DNA from 3 places in the Arthrobacter sp. DMZ02-1R genome. Region 3 is predicted to be linked to each of the others. Evidence: riboswitches for the same ligand, from Rfam matches in the RefSeq annotation. Region 3 holds a riboswitch; each other region holds the start of a gene.
The links. A riboswitch is a leader RNA that binds a small molecule or an ion and turns the genes downstream of it on or off. The one in region 3 is predicted to bind cyclic di-AMP.

Region 1 (7,308 bases), 330 kb from region 3:
CGCCCCGAGCATCAGTACGGAAGGCAGCAACCACGCGATCTGGCCGCCGAACTCGCTGTTGAACATCCGGAACAGGCCGGGAACGCCCCAACCGCTGCCGCCGCCAACGCTGCCGGTCTCCTGGCCGCTGAGCCTGCCCAGGCCGTTGTAGCCGAGCGTCAGTTCCAGGATCGAGTTGTTCTGGGAACCGCCGATGTAGGGACGCATGTTCGCCGGTATGAGTTCGACGACGGCTAGCCACCAGCCGGCCGAGACCACCATGGCTGCCCCCGCCGCAAGCAGATGAAGGAGACTGCGCAACCGAAGCAAGCGACGGCCCACTCCACCCTGCGCGGCGACCACATACGCAACGGCAAATCCCGGAACCACCAGCAGGACCTGAAGTTGTTTGGTCAGGAAGCCGAAGCCCAGGAACACCCCGGCCAGCAGGAGCCAACGCAATTTGTTGTCCTGGATGGACCGCACCGTGGCGTAGCCGGCAGCCGTCATGAGGAGCACCAACAGAGCGTCCGGATTGTTGAATCGGAACATCAGGGTGGCCACCGGGGTGATGGCCATGACGACGGCGGCCAACAGCCCCGCCCGGTGGGCGAGCCGGGGATCGCCCGTGGCCGGGGCCGCGGTTCGCCGTACTGCCAAGTACAGCAGCCACGCCGTCGCGACCCCCATGAGCGCCTCGGGAACCAGGATGCTCCACGAGCTCAGTCCGAAGATCCGCACCGAGAGCCCCATGATCCACAGCGATGCCGGTGGTTTGTCCACGGTGATGGAGTTGGCGGCGTCGGAGGATCCGAAGAACCATGCGGCCCAATCCTGCGAGCCGGCCTGGGCTGCCGCGGAATAGAACGGGTTGGCCCAACCGGAAGCGCCGAGGTTCCAGAGGTACAGGACCGCCGTCGCAAGGAGCACGCCAGCCAGTTCCACGCGGTGGCGCAGGGTTTGGCGGCTTCGGACAGTGCGGGACCGGCCGTTCCGGACCTGCGGTGCTTGTTGCCGTGGCAGAAGCACCAAGCGGGATCGCGAGACCAACGGCACTGGAAGCGCCGCATGCTCTGACGTGGAATCGGTATCTGGCTTGGACCCGGTGTCTGTCGAGTAGGAAGTGGTCATCGGAGACTACTTCGTCAGCTTGTAGACGGTGGAGTTACCCACAGTCTGGGCTTGGAAGTTCGCCTGGACCCAAGCAGCCACCTCGGAGTTTCCGCCCTGGCCGCCCATGCCGCCGCCCATGCCGCCGCCAGCGATGAAGTAGCCGATCTGTCCCTTGGCCACCATGTCCTGGAACTGTGCCAGCGTGGGGTAGGGATCGCCGCCGTTCCAGCCACCGAGGGCGATCACGTTGGTGTTCGTGGCGAGCTCAAGGCTGGCAGCCTGGGTGGCGCCGGAAACGATCGCGGACCACTTGGTAGTGGTGGATGTCAGCAGCGCGGTCAGTCCGGCGTCGGCCGTCCCCTCGCCACCCGGGCCGCCTGCGGCCTGACCTGCGGCACCCGCCTGACCTGCGGCACCCGCCTGACCTGCGGCACCAGCCTGACCTGCTGAACCGCTCGTCGCCGAATCCCTTGCCCCGAATCCACCTGTGCCGAACCCGGCGCGGTTTCCGAAACCGCCCATGGCGGAGCCGCTGGGACCCGACGTCGGGATGGAACCGGAGTGCGCGGTAGCCGCCGTCGCGAGCGTCCACGCCGCGGTGCCGAGGCCGCCCGCCAGGAGGGAAACGACGACGACGGCAGCGGCCGCCGCACTGCGGAACCGGCCCGCGGGCCGTAGTGAGTCGAGGCGAAACAGGATTGCGGCGGCGGCCACCACGCCCAGGACGACTATCACGATGCGCAGCCAGGGAAGCCATGAGGTATCGCGGCCCAGAAGAACCGCGGACCAGACCGAACTGCCGAGGACCACCACGGCCAAGATGATCCTGGCGGGCCAGTACCCGCGGCCTCTCCACAGTTCCACGCTGCCGATGCCCACCAAGGCGGCGATTGCCGGTGCGAGCGCTACTGCGTAGTAGGGGTGGACAATGCCGCTCATGAAGCTGAAGACGCCCGCGGTGACCAGGAGCCAGCCACCCCACAGGATCAGCGAGGCCCGGGTACGCGAGGCCCGTGCTTCCCGGCGGGTGAACCACAGGCCCGCAGCCAGCAGGATCAAGGCCGCAGGCAGAAGCCAGGAGACCTCGGCGCCGAAGCTCGTGCCGAACATGCGGGCGATCCCCGCAGCTCCACCGAAGCCGGCGTTCCCGCCACCGCCGACGCCCCCGAAGCCGCCCAGACCACCTGCTGGAGCACTGGCTGCGCCGCCTCCGCCGCCGGGCATGCCTTCGCCCGAGCCTGTAATGCGGGACAGCCCGTTGTAGCCGAAGGTCAGCTCAAGGAAGCTGTTGGTTGTCGACCCTGCCATGTAAGGCCGTGCCGAAGCCGGAGTCAGTTGGAAGAGAGCGATGTAGCTGCCGGCCACTACAGCGATACCGGCCAGTGCGCCGAGCAGGTGCAGCAGCCTCCGCCGCAACGGGGCGGGGGCGGCCCAGAGGTACGCGAGTCCCAGGCCTGGAACAATCAGGAAGCCTTGCAGCATTTTGCTTAGGAACGCGAGGCCCACCACGGCTCCGGCTGCGGCGAGCCACTTCCAGCCCGCGCGTTCAATAGCGCGAGTGGTGAAGTACGCCGCCAACACCAGGCACAGGGTCAGCATGGCGTCAGGGTTATTGAAGCGGAACATGAGCGCGGCCACCGGAGTCAGCGCCAGAGCGCCGCCAGCCAGCAAACCCGCTCCGGGCCCGGACACGCGCTTGACCGTCAGATAGAGGAACCCGACGGCGGCCACGCCCATCAGCGCCTCGGGAACCAGCATGCTTAGGGACGAGAAGCCGAAGATCCGGCCCACTAAGGCCGGGATCCATAGCGATGCGGGTGGCTTGTCCACGGTGATGGCATTGCCGGCGTCGAGCGAACCGAACAGCAATGCCGTCCAGTCCTTGGTTCCGGCCTGGATGGCTGCAGCGTAGAAGGAGTTTCCATAGCCGATGGCCGCGAGATTCCAGAGATACAGGAACGCGGTGGCCACGAGGAGCCCGGCGGCGGACGGCCGCACCCAGCGGGGCTGGCGGCCAAAGGCATATCGGGCCCAGCGGGGCGTGGTTCCCGGGGCCCCGGGAGTTGATGGGCCAGTGGAGCGACCACCGTGGGCTGTGTCCCCATTGCCAGAAATTACAGTTCCGACGGCGGGACCTGCCGTGTCGGTTCCGGCGGCGGGCTCTGTGCCTGCGTGAGAGATCGTGGAGGTCATGATGCTGCCGTTTCTGTGAGCGGGCTGTCTGGTGAGGTGGATTCGATCGCGGGCTCCGGCCGCCCCTCCGCCGCCGCGACCGGCGGCGGAGGCGGTGCCAGCCGTGTTCCGGGCTGCCGGAAGACCCACAGCCGGAACAACAGGAAGCGGGCTGCAGTGGCGGCGAGGTTTGCCCCGACCAAGGTGAGGAGCTCGCCCCAGCGGTCCGGCGTCGTCGTACTGTGCACCAAGGCGAGCGCACCGGAAGTGAGCGCAAGGCCGATGCCGAAGACGATCAATCCCTCGAAGTGGTGCCGTATGGGGTTGCCGCCCTGGATGCCGAAGGTGAAGCGCCGGTTGGCGCCGGTGTTGGCGATGGCCGTGATGAGGAGTGCCAGGAAGTTGGCCAGCTGGGGGTCCATGAAACCGCGGCAGAACAAGAAGATGAGCACATAGGCGAGGGTTGATGCAGCACCGATCGCGGCGAACCGGACCAGTTGCCCGAACAGGCTGCTGCGCGGGTTCTGTTCTGCGGTACGGGACGATGCCGGGAGCGGGCCGCGGGCAAGGGCTGCGCGCAGTTCCGGGATGGGGATACGTCCGGAGACGAGGTCCCGCGTGAGCCGGGCCATGCCGCGGATGTCGGCCAGGGCGGTGCGCATCACGTCGACGCTGGAATTGGGATCGTCGATCCAGTCCACGGGCACTTCGTGGACCCTAAGGCCGCAGCGTTCCGCGAGGACCAAAAGTTCGGTGTCGAAGAACCACGAGTTGTCCATGGTGTGGGGGAGGATCTGCTGGGCAACGTCGGCCCGGATCGCTTTGAAGCCGCACTGGGCATCACTGAAGCGGGCACCCATGAACGAGTGCAGCATCAGGTTGTAGCTGCGCGAGATGAATTCGCGCTTGGGGCCGCGGACAACCCGGGAGTTGCGGGTCAGCCTTGTGCCGATGGCGAGATCCGAATGGCCGGAGATCAGTGGCGCCAAAAGGGGCGCAAGCGCGGCGAGATCCGTGGACAGATCCACGTCCATGTAGGCCAGAACGGGCGACGGCGATGCGAGCCACACCTTGCGCAACGCGTTGCCGCGTCCCTTCTCCTCAAGATGGACCACCACGAGCTCCGGCAATTCCCTGGCCAGCCGTTCAGCGATTTTCAGGGTGCTGTCCGTGCTGGCGTTGTCGGCCACGGTGATGCGGAAGCCGTGCGGGAAAGATTCGCGCAAATGGCCGTGAAGCCGGCGCAGGCACTCTTCGAGGTCGCACTCCTCGTTGAAGACGGGGATTGTGACATCGAGGACGGGGACGGTGGTGTGGATGTCCACGGGGGTGCGCCGCACTGAGCTGTATTGAAGGGCAGTGCTGCCTTGAATAGGGGTCCTGGGTTGGATCGGGAGGCCCGGCGGCACCACCGCGGGGTCCTTCAGGGTTCCTGTGGTGGATTCGATGAGCGTCATGTATCCAGAGTGCCGCCGCCGAATATGAGTGCTTTAGGCGGAACCTGTGACGCGGCTGTGGATGTGGGGGAGACCTGATTAACGCAGTAGAGGTCCGTTCCCTGAAGGGACGGACCTCTGCGTACGTTGTGCGTTTAGTACCAGTTGTGGGCCAAATGGAACGCCCAGGCCGCAGACGGGGATCCGTAGCGTTCCTTGATGTAGTTCAGGCCCCAGCGGATCTGGGTCTGGTAGTTGGTCCGCCAATCCGCGCCCTCGGAGGACATCTTTTCGCCCGGCAGGGACTGCGCAATGCCGAAAGCGCCGCTCGAGGAGTTGGTAGCAGTGGTCCGCCAATCGGATTCCTTGTTCCACAGGGTCATCAAGGAGGACATTTCGCCCTGGCCCCACCCGTAGGAGGAAAGCATGCTCGCGGCGTAGGCCTGGGCGCCGGCGGGGTCATCGACGGCAACTGGCGCAGCCGGGGCTGCCGGAGCGGGAGGTGCCACGGGAGCGGCCGGTGCCGCAGCCTGGGGTGCGACGGCGGCAGGAGCGGGAGCGGGTGCCTGCGTCGGAGCGGTGCTTGGCTTAGCACTTTCGCTCGCCGACGGCGTGGCGGTGGCGGACGGCGTCGCGCTTTGCTCTACGACGGCGCGCGATTCGGACGTCTGGCTCATGTCCTGGGCGTTGATGGCTTGTCCGGCGGCCTGGGTGGCGGCGCCTGCCCCGAGGAACACAGCAACGACGCCGGCAACAACTGCCATGCGCTGGCTGGTGCCGAGGTTTGCGGCGGCTCGCCTCAGGGTGGAACGTGACTTGTTTCTCCGGGCAGTTTCGCCGCGGTGGCGCGCAACAGGGCGCGACTGATTCTTGGAACCAGACATGGTGATTGCCTCTCGACGCCTGCGGAGTTAGCTGTCGGATTCGGATGAGGTCATCCGGCCGTGGCCACTGAGAATCGTGGCGGTACGGCTTCACCCCTAGGGCTGGCTCAACATGAGCGTTTGCCCGGAGACCTGGGTCCCCCGTCTCTGCCTGGAGTTTGGGCACCGGGGAGTGGCAGAGCTCGGCGCCTACCCGGCGGTGGCCGGAATGATCCCGCGCACCCATTCGACGGTACAGGAGGGCTCCGGTTAAGTCACATTTAGGTAACGGAGATCACGACGCCGGTGCGCCGACTTGCGCTAGCCGCGCTCCGGCGTCGTGATCTTCTCGGCGGACTTCAGGCCGCCGCGGTTCTGAGCGCTGGAAGCCTCACGGCAAACTCCGTCCGGCCGGGACGCGAGGCCACCTCGACGGTGCCTCCATGGGCCTGAACGATCGATTCCACGATTGACAGGCCGAGCCCGGACGTGCCCTCGGAACCGGAACGGGCGGCGTCGGCACGGGCAAAACGCGAGAAGATCCTGCCTTGGAATTCAGGCGGAATGCCAGGCCCGTTATCGGTCACGGTGACCACGGCGCTTCCATCGGCCGAGCGCATGACTCCAGTGACCACGGTGGTTCCAGCCTCCGTGTGCTTGCGGGCATTGGAGAGCAGATTGGCCAAGACCTGGTGGAGCTGCGTAGTGTCGCCGCGGACCGTAAGGGGCTCATCGGGGAGCTTGAGCTGCCAGATGTGCTCGGGGGCCATGACTTTCTCGTCGCTCACGGTCTCGATCACCAACTGCGTGAGGTCCACATCGGTGAACTCGGGTGCCTTTCCTTCGTCCAGCCGTGCCAAGAGAAGGAGGTCCTCTACGAGGGTGGTCATCCGTTCGGACTGGCTTTGCACGCGACCCAGCGACTTGCGGCCGTCCTCGGTGAACGTCTCCGTCATGCGCAACAGCTCGGTGTAGCCGCGGATCGCCGTCAGCGGCGTCCGCAGCTCGTGCGAGGCATCGGCCACGAACTGGCGCACCTTGGTTTCGCTTTGCTGGCGTGCCTCCAACGCGCTGGAGACGTTGTCCAGCATGAGGTTCAAAGCATGACCGACGCTGCCCACCTCGGTGCCGGGGTGGGCCGCCGACGCCGGAACGCGCACCGCGAGAGCCACCTCGCCGGCGTCGAGCGGAAGCTTCGACACTTTGGTAGCGACGTCTGAGAGCTGCTCCAGGGGACGCATGGTGCGGCGGATCAGCACGGTTCCCGCGAGTCCAATGAGCACCAGCCCGCCCAAGGACACCAGCACCATGGTCCACACGAGCGAGGCCTCGGTATCCTCTTTCGAGGCGAGCGGCAGGCCTGTGATGACAACATCGCCGTAAGGAGTTTCAGTGGCAACCAGCCGGTAACCGCCATTGGAAAGGGTCCGATCAACCGGATGGCCATCGTGGGGAAGAGCCAACAGGATTCCGGCATCGTTGGGCGACAAGGACGTACGGGTGGCGTCGGAGGACAAGAACCCGGCGCTGCTCACCTGGCTGCCAAGAATGCGTGCATTCAGCGTGCCGATGCTCTGGCCCCGGGCGTCCAAAGGATCTGGGCGTCCATTCGGATCACCTATGGGCGGGCGGCCATGGGAAGCCTGCATCAATTGCTGGTCGAGCTGCTTGGTGAGGAAAACGTCCATAGACGCGTAGCTGACCACGCCCACGGCTCCGCAGATGGCCACCAGGAGTGCCATGGA
Region 2 (7,308 bases), 1.3 Mb from region 3:
GGCCACGGAACGCAATGCCAAACCACCTTGTACCGCCACCACGGTGCCGATGGAGCCGTCTCCGCGGCTCAGCTCCATGGTGACCAGCCCGGCAGCGGTCTTGCTCATGGCAGGGAACCCGTCGACGTCGATCCCGTCGCGCAGCAGGTCGAGTTCGCCCAGACGCTTCACGAGGTGCAGCGGGTACTCCGCGCGCTCCCAGTAGCCCGCGATGACTGGAAGGACTTCATCTTGGACAAAGGCCCGGGCGCGATCCCAGTAGGCGCGGTCCTCGTTGCTGATGTCCTTGAAAACGGAGGCCGGATCCGGGTCCAGCGCTTCGTTCAGGACATATTCGGGCTCCATTGTGCCAACCGGAAAAACAGCGCCATCCGGGAAAACAGCGCCAACCGGGAAAACGGCATTCAGTTCTGCGGAAGTGTCGTCGGACGTCGTCGTCATGGGGGAATCCTCGCTCTGGGGTTGCGATCTGCGACTCCCAGCATGCGCTGACACTCAGTTTCATGTCAAGGAACCCAGTTCCAGTGAGGGAGTTTCTGCTGGATCACTCCGCCGCGCCCAAAGACGGAGCCGCGAAACCACGGGGTTGTTTTGATTGGACACCCGACTGATCCAGCAGAATCCGACGCCCGCGACGAAAACGAGCTATGTCAGGGCCTCGCGGACCGCTTGGAGGATTTGTTCCGTGCCTGCGGCTGGATCCAGGACAGCAACCACGACGGCGGGACGGCCACTTTCCGCGGACGGCGCACCGGCCGCCTGGCTTGCTGGAACCCGGGCAGGACCCCCGGCGAAAGTGTCAGCCAGAGCCTCCAAATCCCGCGCGAGCCCGGCGGCCAACCCTCGGGCTTCAGCTTGCCGCGCCTCGCCCTCGATGTGCTCGCGGTCAACAGCCGCCCGCAGCCATTGGCGCAGAATGCTGTTGTGCACCGCGACTACCGCCGCAGCAAAGGCCACGGCAGTAAGTTCCCGGTTCCCGTCCTCGGGAAGTGCAGCCTGGAGATGGCTTCGAAAGGCCCGCTGATAGCGATGCGTCATGACCAGTTCACGATCACGAAGGGCGGGCACGCGGCGCAGGAGCTCGTAGCGCGCCAAGGAGGTTTCGCGGTTGCCTACGTGGTGGTCAAAGACCAAGAGCGCGGCATCCACAACCGAACGCAACGGAGCCGTCGTCGTGCGCGAAAGCAGCTCCTGAACCCGCGCCAGAATGCGGTCGTGATCAGCGAAAACGATGTCCTCTTTGGAACCGAACTTGCGGAAGAACGTGCTGCGGCTGATTCCTGCGGCATCGGCTAGGTCGTCTACGGAGGTAGCGTCGTAGCCTTGCCGCACCAGCAGCTCGATTGCCACGGCCACGGCGGGGCCCGGATCCGGATTCGCGGGGTAGTTGACCATAGGCGTGAATCTAGCGCAGTTCCGCCCAACAAATCGATGCGGCTAGGCTTCTGCCATGGCATTGATAGCTCCCCGCGTGACGCCCGGCCTGCCGGCAGACGACGCCCGGAACCTGGCGCGCTCACTCCAGGACAGCAACGACATCACCGTTTTCGTCGACGGCACCGTCCACCGGCTGCCCGATGAGGCGAGGGACGCCGTCGTCGATCTCCTCGGCCGGCTGGGCCGCGGCGAAGCTGTGACCGTCAGCAGCGTGGAGGAAATGCTCACGACGTCGCGGGCGGCCGAACTCGCCGGAATCTCGCACACCTACCTGCGCAACATGACCGACCGTGGCGAAATCCCTGTCGAATACCGTGGCACACACCGCCGTATCCGCCTCGCGGACATCATGGCGTGGCTGGAGACCCAGAAGAAGAAGGCCGCGGCAGACAAGGAAAGCACGTAGCGAAAAGCTAGGCGAGGGCCGCCTTCAGCGCCGCGTGGACCCAATCCCGGTACCGCTCCGGTTCCCAGCCGAAATCCAGTACCAGTGATCGATAGGTGTCAGGGTGCCCCACCGACCAGATAACGGCCGCTGCTTGCTCATCGCTCATGCCGGAGGTCAGCGCCCCGCGTTGCCGGAGCGCGTCAGCCGCTTCGGCGTAGTTCCGTAGCCGGAGCTCTGCCCGGTCCCTCAGCACTTTGGCCGCTTCAGCGTCGACGGCGGATGCCTGCCTCATGACGCTGAACAATTCGCTGCTCCGTGGGTGCACTTCGGAGAACCAGTCAGCCAACAATTCAATGACCGCGCCTGCGTCGACGGCTGCGGCTGTCCGCTCGCGCATGGTTTCCGGAACGGAGCGGGGCGCCTCCGGACCGGCAGCCGTAGCGTCGACCACGGCCGAGAGTAGCGCCGCCTTGTTGCCCACCGAGTTGTAAATGGTCTGGATAGCCACGCCAGCCTGCTCGGCAACTGCCCCGATAGTGGTGGCCACGTATCCCCTGCTCAGAAACAGTTCCTTGGCGGCCTCGACCACCGCAGCTTTGGTGGCGACAGCTTGAGCCACCCGCCTGTCGTTATGCCGAATCTCCACGAAAAAAAGAATAGCATTCCAATGACTAGAATGCTATTCTAGTCAAGCTGGCACACCTCAGGAGGCTTCGCGATGGACATGAACGTTGAGCAAGTAGACACCGCGGTTATCGGCGCCGGACAGGCCGGGCTCGCCACCGGATTCCATCTGAAGAAACAAGGGCAAGACTTCCTCATCCTGGATTCACATGCCCGCACAGGCGATGTGTGGCGGAACCGCTGGGATTCCTTGCGGCTCTTCACCCCTGCGCAGCACGACTCCCTGCCCGGCCTGCCCTTCCCCGCCAACCGGGGCACCTTTCCCAGCAAAGACGCCATGGCCGAATACCTCGAGGCGTACGCCGGTAACTGGAACCTCCCGGTGCGTCATGGCGTCCAGGTGACCGGAATCGAGCGCGACGACGGGCGATACCGAGTCCAGTCAAGCTCCGGACCGATCCTGGCCAAGAACGTGGTTGTTGCAACAGGCCCGAATGCCCGCCCAAGGATTCCAGCCTTCGCAGAGGCCTTGGACCCGGGCATTCACCAACTGCACGGCGCGGGGTACGCCAACCCGGACTCGGTTCCGCCCGGAGATGTCCTGGTGGTCGGCTCCGGCACATCCGGCGTCGAAATTGCCCTGGAGCTCGCATCCAGCCACCGCACCTACGTCGCCGGAACTCCCCCGTTCCACGTTCCGGGTCCTGTGACGCGATACGCCGGGGGGCTTTGGTGGCTCTTCATCCACAACGTGATGAACCGATCCACTCCTATCGGCCGCAAAGTTGCGGTCGGCTTCACCAAGCACGGCGCGCCGCTGATCCGGGCGTCCACGAAAGAGCTCGACGCCGCGGGAGTCACCCGCCTGCCACGCCTGACGGGCACCCGTGGGGGCCAGCCGCTCCTGGACGATGGCCAAACACTCCCTGTCTCCACCGTGATCTGGGCTACCGGCTATCAACCGCACTTTGCCTGGATCCAAGGACTTCCGGCGGACGAGGACGGCTGGCCGCTTACCTGCCGGGGAGCCGTGGAGCAACTGCCGGGGCTGTTCTTCGTGGGCATGCCATTCCAATACGGACTGACCTCGGGCCTCGTGGGTGGGGTCGGCCGGGACGCCGAACACGTCGCCGGACTCATCGCCGGGCAGGCTGGAGCGTCGCGGGACTAGATCGCTGGGCGAAAATCCCAGCGGAATACCGGTCGCCCGGCCCGTTATCTAAATGTGACATTTCTGGCCGGCTGTTGTACGGTCGAGGGGCGACCCAATCCCCAGCTGGGTCGCTTCCGGGCTGACGCCGAGCTCTGCCGCAACCCGGATTCCGCTAGATTAGCGGCAGAGACGGGGGACCCAGAGTCTCCGGGCCTACTTCTCCACAGGTCCTTGGGGTGAAGCCGCCATGCGCGGCCGGACGGCCTCGTCCGAACCCGACAGCTAACCTCGGAGGCGTTGAGAGGCAATCACCATGTCCCCAACCATGGATCAGCCTCGCCGTGCCCAAGTGGCGCGCGAGCGCACCAAACCGACCGGACGCCGTCGGGCCCAAGACAGCGGACCGTTCGTCCCTGAACCGGCTTCCGAAATTTCGACGCCGGCACCCACCACCCCGACGAACCCGACGACGACGCCCACCACGCGAGCGGCCGCCCGCGCGGCCGAGCGGAAGCGGGCAGCCCAAGCCAGCGAGACCGCGAACCTTCCGGCCGCGGCACCCGCAACGGTGGAACCCGCCACCGCCCCGGAACCAGCCACCGCAGCCATCCCGATAGTGGCAACAACGACGGCGGCCCCCGCCGAACCGGAACCCGCCACCACGGCCATCCCGACCGTTGCACCCCCCGCCGAAACCCAGAAGGCACCCACAACCGCCCTTCCAACGGCTACCCGTGCAGGCTTCGCTCCGGCGTCCTTCGCCGGATCGTCGTTCAACCGCGAACCCCATGCCGTCCTGAAGAAGGCTGCGACCATCCGGACCATGAGCAACCGAATGGCAGTAGTGGCCGGAGCCCTCGGCATCTTGTTGACCGCCGGATCCTTGGGCCATGCCCTTGAGTTGCCCTTCTTCGGCCAGGAAACCCGCGCCAAGGACGCGGACAGCCAAAGCTCCGTACAGCCCGACGTCCCTTCCACTGTGGCGAGCGTCTCCCCCGACGCAACAGCTTCACCCTCGGCAAACGCCCCGGCCGCAAAGGCCGGTCAGACCACGGCGGATCCAGCGCAAGGGCCGCAGCAAGCGCCCGTCGCCGTCAAGCCGTCGAGCGCGGGGGCACCATCAATCTCCATTCGGGTTCCCTCTGTAGTCCCATCAGCGCTGCCCCCAAGCCTTGCTCCGGTGCCGGCCGCTCCCACGCCGGCTCAACCTGCTCCGGTTCCCAGCCCGGCTCCGCCGGTCACGGTCACCCCGACCCCGGCCCCAACCGACCCGTCCTCACCGACCCCCACCGACCCGCCCTCACCGACGCCCACCCCGACCGACCCGTACTCGCACACGCCACCTGGTCAATCGAAGCCGAAGCCGCCAGTGAAGCCGAGCAGCGCACCGACGGCTTCCCCGCAGCCCACCCAACCAGGCGTGGATCTCGGTTCGGTTTTGGACGCTGCAAGCGGGGTCCTGCAGTGAGGATGGGACAGCATCGAACCTCTTCCGTCGTGTGGCACGGGCGGTGCTGCAGGAGCACCCGGACCGCATCAGTCCAACGACGCCCGGACCGCTGGCGCTGCAGCCTTCAGCTGAGGCCGTTCAAGCGGTAACCGGCGCAACCTCAAATCCGCGGGCGCCCCGCCCAGCGGCGCGCTTTGAGCGTTGCATGGAGTTCGAGCCGGATAGCGCCATTCATCGGATCAGCGCCGATGAGCTGGCGGACCCTGGCCAACCGGTTGTAGATGCTGCTGCGGTGCAAGTGCAGCTTCGTGGCCACGTCCTGGACCGAACCGTCGCTGTCGTAAAGCAGTTCGAGCACGGGCAGGAGCTCGCCGTTGCGGTCTGCGTCCTCGATCGCCTGGAAATGTGAAGAGCCCGAATCGTCCCAGCCGCCAGGCGCCTGTAGCCGTTCAAACAACTGGTAGATGCCCGCCGAGCGGCTGTCCACGAGCTCGCCGAGTGGAGGATCGACGGCGGCAGCCTGGGCCGCGAGCTTCGATTGCCGGTAGGCCCGCCCCAGTTGGCGGATCACTGAAAACGGCTCGCTGATGCCCAGGATGATCCGGTCCACCTTCCGGCCGGCACGCTTGGCGAGCTCCAGCTGATAGTGGACCAGGACTTGGGCGTGTTCCGCCCGGCCGCCGGTTTCGCGGAACAACAGGACCGAATGCGTCTCGGTGCCGGCGCTGAAAAGTACGGAATCGACGCCGATGGTTGCCTGCAGCGCCGCGGAACGGTGCGTCAGGGTGGCCGCGATGGGATCGGCGACGCCGCGGCTGTCCTCTGCGTCGAGCACGGTAACCACCTGCCACGGGCCCCGGCCTTGGATTTCCTTCCATCCGGCCACGGCCGCCACCGCGTTGGATTCTCCTTGGCACGCGGCCAGGAATTCCTGCTCTCGGCGGCGCCGGAACTCCGACTCGGCCGTATTGGAATCGAGCAGCAGTCCTGCCAGGAGGTCCAGCTCGTCCCGGACGCCCGGCAACTCGGCGAGGATCGCCGTCGCGGTCTGCTCGTCAAGGTCCTGCTGGACCCAGAGGTAACCCACGCGGAAACCGCGCACCAGCAGCGGGACGCAGACGCGCCCCACCATGCCGAGCTCTTCATTGGCGGGTACGACGACGGGACGCACCGCGGTAGAGATGCCATGCGAAAGCTGCCACGCACTGACGTCCACCGGAACCCGTTTGCTCAGGAGGAAATTCACGCGCACGCGGTCCGCATGGGACTGGTTGGAACTGTAGGCGAGCAGGACGCCGTCGAGGTCTTCCAGGGAGAGTCCGCGGCCCAACTTGAGTGCGACGTCCTCGACGATCTTTTCCACGTCTTGCTGCATGGAGAAAACACTACTTTGCCCAACGAACATCAGGCGACACCTGACGCTCTCAGCTTCGACGAATGTCGAGCCCGGGGAGACAAAAACCCCGGAAATCCAAGGAAGTTCGTGACGGCGGCCGTTGCCTTTCGTGTCGCTTGGCTCACAGCGGATTTATTCTGGAATCACAGTCCCCCCCGCAGAGAAAAAGGCCGTCGAAGCCTTTCGAACATGGAGCCCAAAATGATTATCGGTGTCCCCAAAGAGATCAAGAACAACGAATTCCGCGTTGCCATCACCGCCGCGGGGGTTCACGAGTTCCGCACCCATGGACACACCGTCCTGGTGGAGCGCGGCGCGGGCCTGGGCTCAGGCATCACGGACGAGGAATACGCGGTTGCCGGTGCTGAGATCGTGGCCGAAGCCGACGACGTCTGGGCGCGCGCTGACATGGTCATGAAGGTCAAGGAACCCATCAAGGCCGAGTACCACCGCTTCCGCAAGGGCCTCATCCTCTTCACCTACCTGCACCTGGCCGCTGAGCCTGAACTGACCCAGGAGCTCATCAATTCCGGCGTCACGGCCATCGCCTACGAAACCGTCCAGGACGGCCGCACCCTGCCCCTGCTGGCACCCATGTCTGAGGTCGCTGGGCGGCTGTCGGTCGTCGTGGGAGCCTCTTCCCTCATGGCGCCTGCCGGCGGCAAGGGTGTGCTGCTGGGCGGCGTTCCGGGTGTCCGCCCGGCTAAGGTTGTTGTCCTCGGCGCCGGTGTTGCCGGAACCAACGCTGCCGCAATGGCCCTGGGCCTCGGTGCCGATGTCACCATCATGGACATCAACATCAACCGCCTGCGCGAACTGGACGCCCTCTACCAGGGCCGCCTGAAGACCGTCGCCTCCAA
Region 3 (7,308 bases):
GCGCTTGGGCGGGTGGATCTGGAGGTCATCTTCATTGATGTCCTGCTCGGGAGCATGCCTGTTCATGCCCCCATCATTGCAAGGCCTGTCTCTCTATTCCACCCGTGTCCATCCGGGACCGGAAGTTCTTAGCCAGTCAAGGCGCTCCAGTCCACCGGCCCTGACGAAACTTTGCGGGCGGGTCTGGCGGGAGTTTTCTTGGTTTTGTCCTGCGAAGGCTTCGGTTGGGGAAGCGGCGGCCCCCACGGAAGGCGGAAAGCAGGCACAGGTTCCCCGAGTTGGACGCCGTGTGGCGGGACCACCATGACGCCGTCCGCACTGGCGAGGCCGCGCATCATCCCCGGCCCCGCGTGTTGGGCCGGCGAGGCCAATCCGTACACGAACCTGAAGGGAAGCAAGCGGGTGCGCCCGGGGTCGGCGTCGAGCATTGCACCGCAAGGCACTTCCCCCACCTCGGGCAGCTTGCCGTGACCCAGTCCTGCGAGCAGCGGTGCGCCGATCGTGAAGAGAACCATCATTGCCGCGAGCGGATTGCCCGGCAGCCCTAAGACAAAGCGCCCGTCCGGCAACTCAGCCAGGACGCCGGGGTGTCCCGGCCGCATCGCAATGCCATCAATCAACAAGCGACCGCCGAGTTCCGCAACTGCCCTCCGGAAGTGGTCCGTTCCCGAACGGCCCGTTCCCCCGGTGGTGAAAACGACGTCGGCGGGTGGCGTGTCCGGCGACAACTCGCCTTCCTCGAGGCCCGCGAGCCATTCCTCGTAGGAGTCGCCCACTTTGATCTGATCGCCGCGGATGCCGCCGAGGAGTTCGACGACGGCGCCAAGCTGCGGCCCGAAGGTATCCCTCACCCTCCCAGGGGCAGGGACACCCGCAGTCACCACTTCGGAGCCGGTCAGGAGCAGTTTCACATGGGGTTTGCCCAGGACATCCAGTTCATCCCGGCCGGCCAGCGCGGCAAGGGCGAGGTGGGCGGGGTTCAGGACGACCCCGGACTTGATCAGCAGCTCGCCTGCGCCGGCTTCTTCTCCGGCGTTACGGATGTGTTGCCCGTTGCGCGGTTCGCCAGGCCTCGCGTTTCCGCCGAGCGCGAGGACAGGCAGGCCGTCTTCGTCGGTCGTCAGGATGCCGCTTTCGCTGCGGAGCACGGCTTTGGCCCCAGGCGGTATCAGACCACCCGTGACAATAGGGCTCGCCTGATGCGGGGCCAGCCGATGGCCCGGCTCAGCCAGGATCCATGGACCGCTGCCGTTGACAGCCCAGCCATCCATCGCCGAAGACGCATAGTGCGGCACGTCCTGCAGGGCGTGGACGTCCGATGCCAACGTCCGGCCGAGGGCATCCTTCAGGGCAACGGGTGCGGCGGGAATGGGCGTGGCACAGTCGAAGGCAAGCTGCCGGGCTTCCGCCCACAGGTGGTCGGCGTGCGGGACATGCTCAACGTTCGGTGCCGGATCGGTCACGGCGGAAGGGTGCTGGTCCTCGGCGCCCAGGTCCTCGGCGCCCTGATTCTCGGCGCCCTGTTCAGGGGCATCGGTCATCCGGCGTCGGTTCCGGGGTTCGTGTAGTCGTTGGCGAGCGTGCGTGCCAGGCCCATGGCGGCGTCCATCGACGCGGTTTCCGTCGCTTGCCCCGAACCCGCTGCAAGTCCGGCCGCGAAACCGGCAATGAAGGTGGTCAGGGGAGCCGCAGGCCGAACTACGGAATGGGCTGCAACGCCAGCCAAGGACAGGATCTCGTTGATGTCGATCTCGACGCTTTCAAGCTCATATGCTTGCAGCAGGCTCCTGCACCACTCCTCAAGCGTTTCTTCTTGGCTCTTCACGATCCGCCTCCAAAGTCCGGTACAGCTTTTGTCACGGCAGGTCGCCGTCCACTCCAAGCGCCGCGGCATCGTCCCAGGTATCCACGTCATCGGTGGAGCCAGCAGGAACAGGTACGGCCAGCAGATCAAGCCTAGCAAGCAGGCGGAACACCGCGGCGTTGGCGAGGCCACCCTGTTCTGCCGCGGCCAGCACTTCCCGTTGCAAAGCAGCGAACCGGTAGATTCCAAGCAACGGCTGTCTCCGGCCATCGGCGGATACAGCCATGGCCCCTTCCGTTTCGTCGTGTCCGGCAAGTTCCCGGATAAGAACCGGAACTGCTGCGCCCGCGAGGGGCATATCGCACGCCATGACGAGTACCCACGGCGCGGATGTTTCCTTTGCGGAAAGACCCGCGCGGGCATGCTTCTCAAGCGCAAGGAGTCCGGCTTCGATCGCCGCTGCCGGTCCGGCGAACGGAGGGTCCTCGCGGGCGGTCACTGTGCCGTCCGGCAACGTGCCGGGATCCGGCCCGACGACGACGACCCGCCCGGCCCCGTGCGTGGCCGCGAGGGCGCGCTCAAGCAGCGTTGCGCCGTCGTACGTCAGCTGGGCTTTGGGCACGCCACCGAGGCGGGAGGACTTGCCACCCGCCAAGATCACCGCATCAAAGTCCACCAGCCCAGACTACCGGGGGCGGGCTCAGTTCGGTTCAGGCCGCCGATTCGGGCAGGAGGAAGGGATCCCACGCGGGCGCAGGTTTCTCAAGCTCCTTGATTTGCCAGATAGTCCCGGTGGGCGCCGCCGGAGTGAACCTCAATTTCCAGCCCATTTCGGCCGGTGTGTGGTCACTCTTGGCGTTGTTGCAGCGCAGGCACGCTGCCACCAGGTTTTCCCAGGAATCCGCGCCGCCCCTGGATTTGGGGTGGACGTGGTCAATTGTGTGGGCTGTTTTCCCGCAATAGGCGCAACGGTGACCGTCGCGGCGCAAGACGCCGCGGCGTGTGACCGCCGTGATCGCGTTGTACCTCGGCCGGATGTAGCGATTGAGCAGAATCACGGAGGGACGTCCGAGAATCTCCTGTGGCCCGACGACAGGCTCGTCGCCTTCTGCCACTACGCTCGCTTTTCCGGTGAGCACAAGGACCAGCGCCCGGCGGAAGGTTACTACCGCCAGCGGTTCATATCCAGCATTCAGAACGAGTGTGCGCATGCACGTACCTCTTCACGGCCGCACCCGTCAGGGGCGCGAGGGCCGGCTGCCCTCTGCATGTACGGGCTGTGGATCGACATCACAAGAGTAAACACGCGGAGGCCGGATCAACGAATCCGTGGGTGGGATCCGGCACTGTGTCGGGCAAAGTTCATGTACCGGACACGTGGCGGGAACCTTCAACTGTCCGGGGGCAACGGCTGTTGACGCTGCCGCGGGCACGGAATCGTCCTCAGCAGACGGTGGTCACAAGTTGTGGCACATGCTGGTTAAAACAGAACATCCCCGCGGGCGGACCAGCGGGGATGTTCTTGTGAAACTGTTTAGCAGAAGCTATTTAGCCACCAACGTGGATGTAGACCGGACCGGAGCCGATGTTCACGCTGTACAAAGCAGTGGTGCCACCGTTCCAACCGCCGTGGACGGCCATGCCGTTACCGACGTAAACAGCGATGTGGGCCTTGCCCATGCCGCCATTCTGGTAGTAAACGAGGTCACCCGGCTGTGCTTCAGCAGCACTGACCGTGCGGCCGAGGGACATGTAGTCTGCCGGCCAACCGTGGAAGTTGATGCCAACAGCGGCCAGGGAGTTCGAAACGAGGGCGGTGCAGTCCTGGGCAACGCCAAGCTGCGCGTAAGCTGCGGCCGCAATTGCTGCGCCCTTGCCGCTGGCAACCTTCGCGGCGGGGGATACAGCGGCGGAAACAGAGAGCGTTCCGGCGCCCGTAGCGGCCTTGGGAGCGGCAACAGCTTCCTGGACGGCAACCGGAGCTTCGACAACCGGAGCAGCCGCCGTGGAAACAGCCGGACGTTCGTACTTGATGGCGACGGAGGAGTCGGCCGCAATACTGGCTTGGGCGATGGACTGGACTTCCAGGGTGGAGGTCGCAGTGGACTCGCGGGGGACATTGGTTTCGGCAGCGTTGGCCGCGATACCGCTAGTGAGAACCAGACCGGACGCAGCGGCGATAACTGCTGCCTGACGGCCTACACCACCGGCGTTGCTGCCGACGGTCTTAGCGATGACGGCAAGCGAGTTGGTCTTGGTGACCGCGGCGCGGTGGCGCGCAAGAGTAGTGCGTGAAGACACGTTAAGAGGCCTCTCCCTATGCCCGCGAGGTAAGCTGTCGGATTCGGATGGGAGTCATCCGGCCGCAATGCTTCCGGTAGGAAACAAATGCGACTTAACCCCAAGGCCATCGATGAAGATGACCAAAAGTGGGTCCCCCGCCTCTGCCAGACGATGTTTTGCGAACGGAACCTCAGGCAGTGGCAGAGCTAGGCAATCCACCCGAGTGCATCAACTCTCTAAAAGTTGATGCGAGTTAGACGCTACAGGAGTTTTGGCTGAATGTCACATTCAGGTCACGGAGCGTGACAAGCATGCGAGAGACGTCCATCGGATTGGCTACAGCCAGCCCAGGGGATCAACGACGTCGCCGTTGACCATGACTTCAAAATGGAGGTGGCAGCCGGTGGAGGCGCCAGTGGTGCCGCTCAAAGCGACGACGTCGCCGCGGTTGACTGTTTGGCCCACCTGGACGCTGAACGAGGACAAGTGGTTGTACGTGGTCTCCAGGCCGTTGCCGTGGTCCACCACAATTCGGTTTCCACCGCCATACGGGTGCCAGCCCGCAAACGTGACCTTGCCGGCCGCAGCCGCATGTACCTGGGTGCCGCACTGGGCCACGAAGTCCTGGCCACGGTGGAACTCCCCTAGGCCTCCCGTAATGGGGTTCACGCGGTAGCCGAACGGCGAGGCCGTGGTGAGGGTGTCCAGCGGAGCCCCCAGCGTGCCCTTCGAGGACGACGTCTTGATGCTGCCGACCGACTGCGCGCTCAGGAGCTGCTTGAGTTTGCTATCAGGATCCGCCGTAGTGGAAACGGCAGCTCGGCTGAAGTCGATGGTGGCATTGGCCGCAGCGGGAATCTCGGCCTGCGTCCCCGCCGAAGCCGCGGAAGCCTGGTTCGATTCCGCGGCGGCCGTCAATGCGCCGGTACCCGGCATGGCCACCGTCAGGATGAGGCCCGTGGCGGCGAGGGCCACACCGGCCTTCTGTCCCGCACCGCTCGCGGCGGCGAAATCGGCTATTTGCCGCAAGGGGCCCTTGCGCCGGCGCACTTCGCGATGCGGATCGCGGGGCCGATCGTGCGCAACGACCTGCATGGTCCGCAGCTCAGCAGTAGGACCGGACGCGCGTCTGCGGCCCCTGGTGTTCTGCGTGGTCAAAGTGTTCCTCTCTGGCAAGCCTGCGAAGTTAGCTGTCGGATTCGGGTCAGAGAGTGCATGGACCCGGTCCGCGTGGAGGGCGCGAAGCACAGAGGGATCCCCGGAAAGGCCCTGCGCTTTGTTGCACATCCGCTGCGGACTTCACCCCAAGGCTGTCTTTCGACCGCCGCTGGTGGTTCCCCCGCTTCTGCCAGTGAATGGACTAATCCACCTGATCCGCTGGCAGAACTCGGCTTCGGATCAGGTAACGCTTTGGTATCGGCGCCAGTAGTAAACTATAGGGGATTAACCCCCGCAGTAATAATTCCGTTATCTTTGCCGATCGCTTTGCCGAAAGCGCTATGAGACCGTGACAAACACGTGCGAGGCCACCTCAGGCGGCAGCTCCAAGGCACCGTCGATATTGGGCACGCGAACGGAGATGTACTCCCCCACACGCTCCAGGGAAACCCTGGCTCCGGGGCGGATTCCGCCTTCGTCCAGCTGCACCAACAGCTCCGGTTCCACCTGGATCGGTTCAGCCAACCGGCTGACAATGACCCGGTTGTCCGGTGAGTATTCGTTCATCGCTTCAAGAAGGTTGACCACGCCATCCGTAAAGGGGTGAGACGCAACTCCGCCCAGGGCTTCGAGTCCTGGAATGGGGTTGCCGTAGGGAGATTCCGTGGGGTGGTCCAGGAGCTCATAGAGCCGCCGCTCAACGCGCTCGCTCATAACGTGTTCCCAGCGGCATGCTTCGTCATGGACATAGGCCCAGTCCAGCCCGATGACGTCGGCCAGGAGCCGCTCGGCGAGACGGTGCTTGCGCATGACCTCAGTGGCACGTTTCCGGCCGGTTTCGGTCAACTCAAGGTGCCGGTCGTTGGAAACAATCACCAGGCCGTCGCGTTCCATCCGCCCGATCGTCTGGGAAACGGTAGGCCCGGAGTGCCGCAAGCGCTCGGCGATGCGCGCGCGAAGAGCCACGATGTTCTCTTCTTCAAGCTCCAAAATGGTCCGAAGATACATCTCAGTGGTATCGATCAGATCCGTCATCCAGCTCAGCTCCTCGAGCGCAGTATCTTGCGTATTTTCCACCGTACCGCAGCGGCCAGGCGGTCTACCCGCCGGTCGTCCCGGGCCGGGCGCCAGCTCCTAGCTTAGCTTATTTGGAATTACTCCGAATAATTTTCGTGCCCCCTCGATCCCGCCCCCGTCCCGCGTCCGGCGGAACAGATGCTTTCCACGTGGCGGACTATGAAGCGTTCGGTTCTGTCCCCGCATGGGGAGTCAGGCAGAATTGGGGAGTCGAAGGGGCAGCGATGCCACCTGCCACGACCCATCTAGGCCGCTACTTCACCATTGGAGCATCCCGTGAGCGACAACAGCATCACCATCCCCGCCGATTTGCTGCCCAAGGACGGCCGCTTCGGCGCTGGGCCCTCCAAGGTCCGCCCGGAGCAGATCGAGGCACTGTCTGCCGCCTCGGCAACCCTCCTCGGCACTTCCCACCGGCAGGCACCAGTCAAGAACCTGGTGGGCTCCGTCCGCGAGGGACTCAGCCAGTTCTTCCGTGCACCCGAGGGTTACGAGGTGATTCTCGGCGTCGGAGGCTCCACCGCATTCTGGGACGTCGCCAGCTTCGGCCTGGTAGAGAAGAAGGCACAGCACCTCTCCTTTGGTGAGTTCGGTTCCAAGTTCGCCTCGGCCACCAACAAGGCGCCCTTCCTGGAAGCTTCCTCCATCATCAAGTCCGAGCCCGGCACCCGCCCGGTTTCCCAGGCCGAGGCAGGCGTGGACGTTTACGCGTGGCCGCAAAACGAAACGTCCACCGGCGTAGCGGCCCCCGTGAAGCGGGTTGCCGGCGTAGACGACGGCGCACTGGTCCTGGTGGATGCGACCTCGGCTGCCGGTGGCCTGGACGTGGACGTCGCCGAGGCCGATGTCTACTACTTCGCACCGCAGAAGAACTTCGCCTCCGACGGCGGACTTTGGCTTGGCCTCTTCTCCCCCGCCGCTCTTGAGCGCGCCGCCAAGATCAAGGCAAGCGGCCGCTGGATTCCAGATTTCCTGGATCTGCAGAC

Region 1: it holds a riboswitch for cyclic di-AMP, as region 3 does, so the genes downstream of both, AC3ANQ_RS19790 (aggregation-promoting factor C-terminal-like domain-containing protein) here and AC3ANQ_RS18215 (M23 family metallopeptidase) in region 3, are expected to answer to the same signal.
Region 2: it holds a riboswitch for cyclic di-AMP, as region 3 does, so the genes downstream of both, AC3ANQ_RS01135 (hypothetical protein) here and AC3ANQ_RS18215 (M23 family metallopeptidase) in region 3, are expected to answer to the same signal.

Annotation. Positions count from the first base shown of each region.
Region 1 is NZ_CM173230.1:4,164,289-4,171,596, reverse strand. It holds gene AC3ANQ_RS19805 (ArnT family glycosyltransferase) at 1-1,110, opposite strand, end outside; gene AC3ANQ_RS19800 (glycosyltransferase family 39 protein) at 1,117-3,285, opposite strand; gene AC3ANQ_RS19795 (bifunctional glycosyltransferase family 2/GtrA family protein) at 3,282-4,721, opposite strand; gene AC3ANQ_RS19790 (aggregation-promoting factor C-terminal-like domain-containing protein) at 4,856-5,584, opposite strand; cyclic di-AMP (ydaO/yuaA leader) riboswitch at 5,587-5,759, opposite strand; gene AC3ANQ_RS19785 (sensor histidine kinase) at 5,923-7,308, opposite strand, start outside.
Region 2 is NZ_CM173230.1:244,741-252,048, reverse strand. It holds gene AC3ANQ_RS01160 (acyl-CoA dehydrogenase family protein) at 1-441, opposite strand, end outside; gene AC3ANQ_RS01155 (TetR/AcrR family transcriptional regulator) at 646-1,395, opposite strand; gene AC3ANQ_RS01150 (helix-turn-helix domain-containing protein) at 1,451-1,843, shown strand; gene AC3ANQ_RS01145 (TetR/AcrR family transcriptional regulator) at 1,851-2,471, opposite strand; gene AC3ANQ_RS01140 (flavin-containing monooxygenase) at 2,544-3,620, shown strand; cyclic di-AMP (ydaO/yuaA leader) riboswitch at 3,763-3,913, shown strand; gene AC3ANQ_RS01135 (hypothetical protein) at 3,916-5,070, shown strand; gene AC3ANQ_RS01130 (PucR family transcriptional regulator) at 5,213-6,427, opposite strand; gene ald (alanine dehydrogenase) at 6,650-7,308, shown strand, end outside.
Region 3 is NZ_CM173230.1:3,831,234-3,838,541, forward strand. It holds gene AC3ANQ_RS18185 (FdhF/YdeP family oxidoreductase) at 1-66, opposite strand, end outside; gene AC3ANQ_RS18190 (molybdopterin molybdotransferase MoeA) at 129-1,541, opposite strand; gene AC3ANQ_RS18195 (DUF6457 domain-containing protein) at 1,538-1,825, opposite strand; gene mobA (molybdenum cofactor guanylyltransferase) at 1,857-2,480, opposite strand; gene AC3ANQ_RS18205 (HNH endonuclease) at 2,515-3,015, opposite strand; gene AC3ANQ_RS18210 (NlpC/P60 family protein) at 3,353-4,105, opposite strand; cyclic di-AMP (ydaO/yuaA leader) riboswitch at 4,111-4,278, opposite strand; gene AC3ANQ_RS18215 (M23 family metallopeptidase) at 4,424-5,245, opposite strand; cyclic di-AMP (ydaO/yuaA leader) riboswitch at 5,248-5,459, opposite strand; gene AC3ANQ_RS18220 (iron-dependent transcriptional repressor DtxR) at 5,585-6,280, opposite strand; gene serC (phosphoserine transaminase) at 6,599-7,308, shown strand, end outside.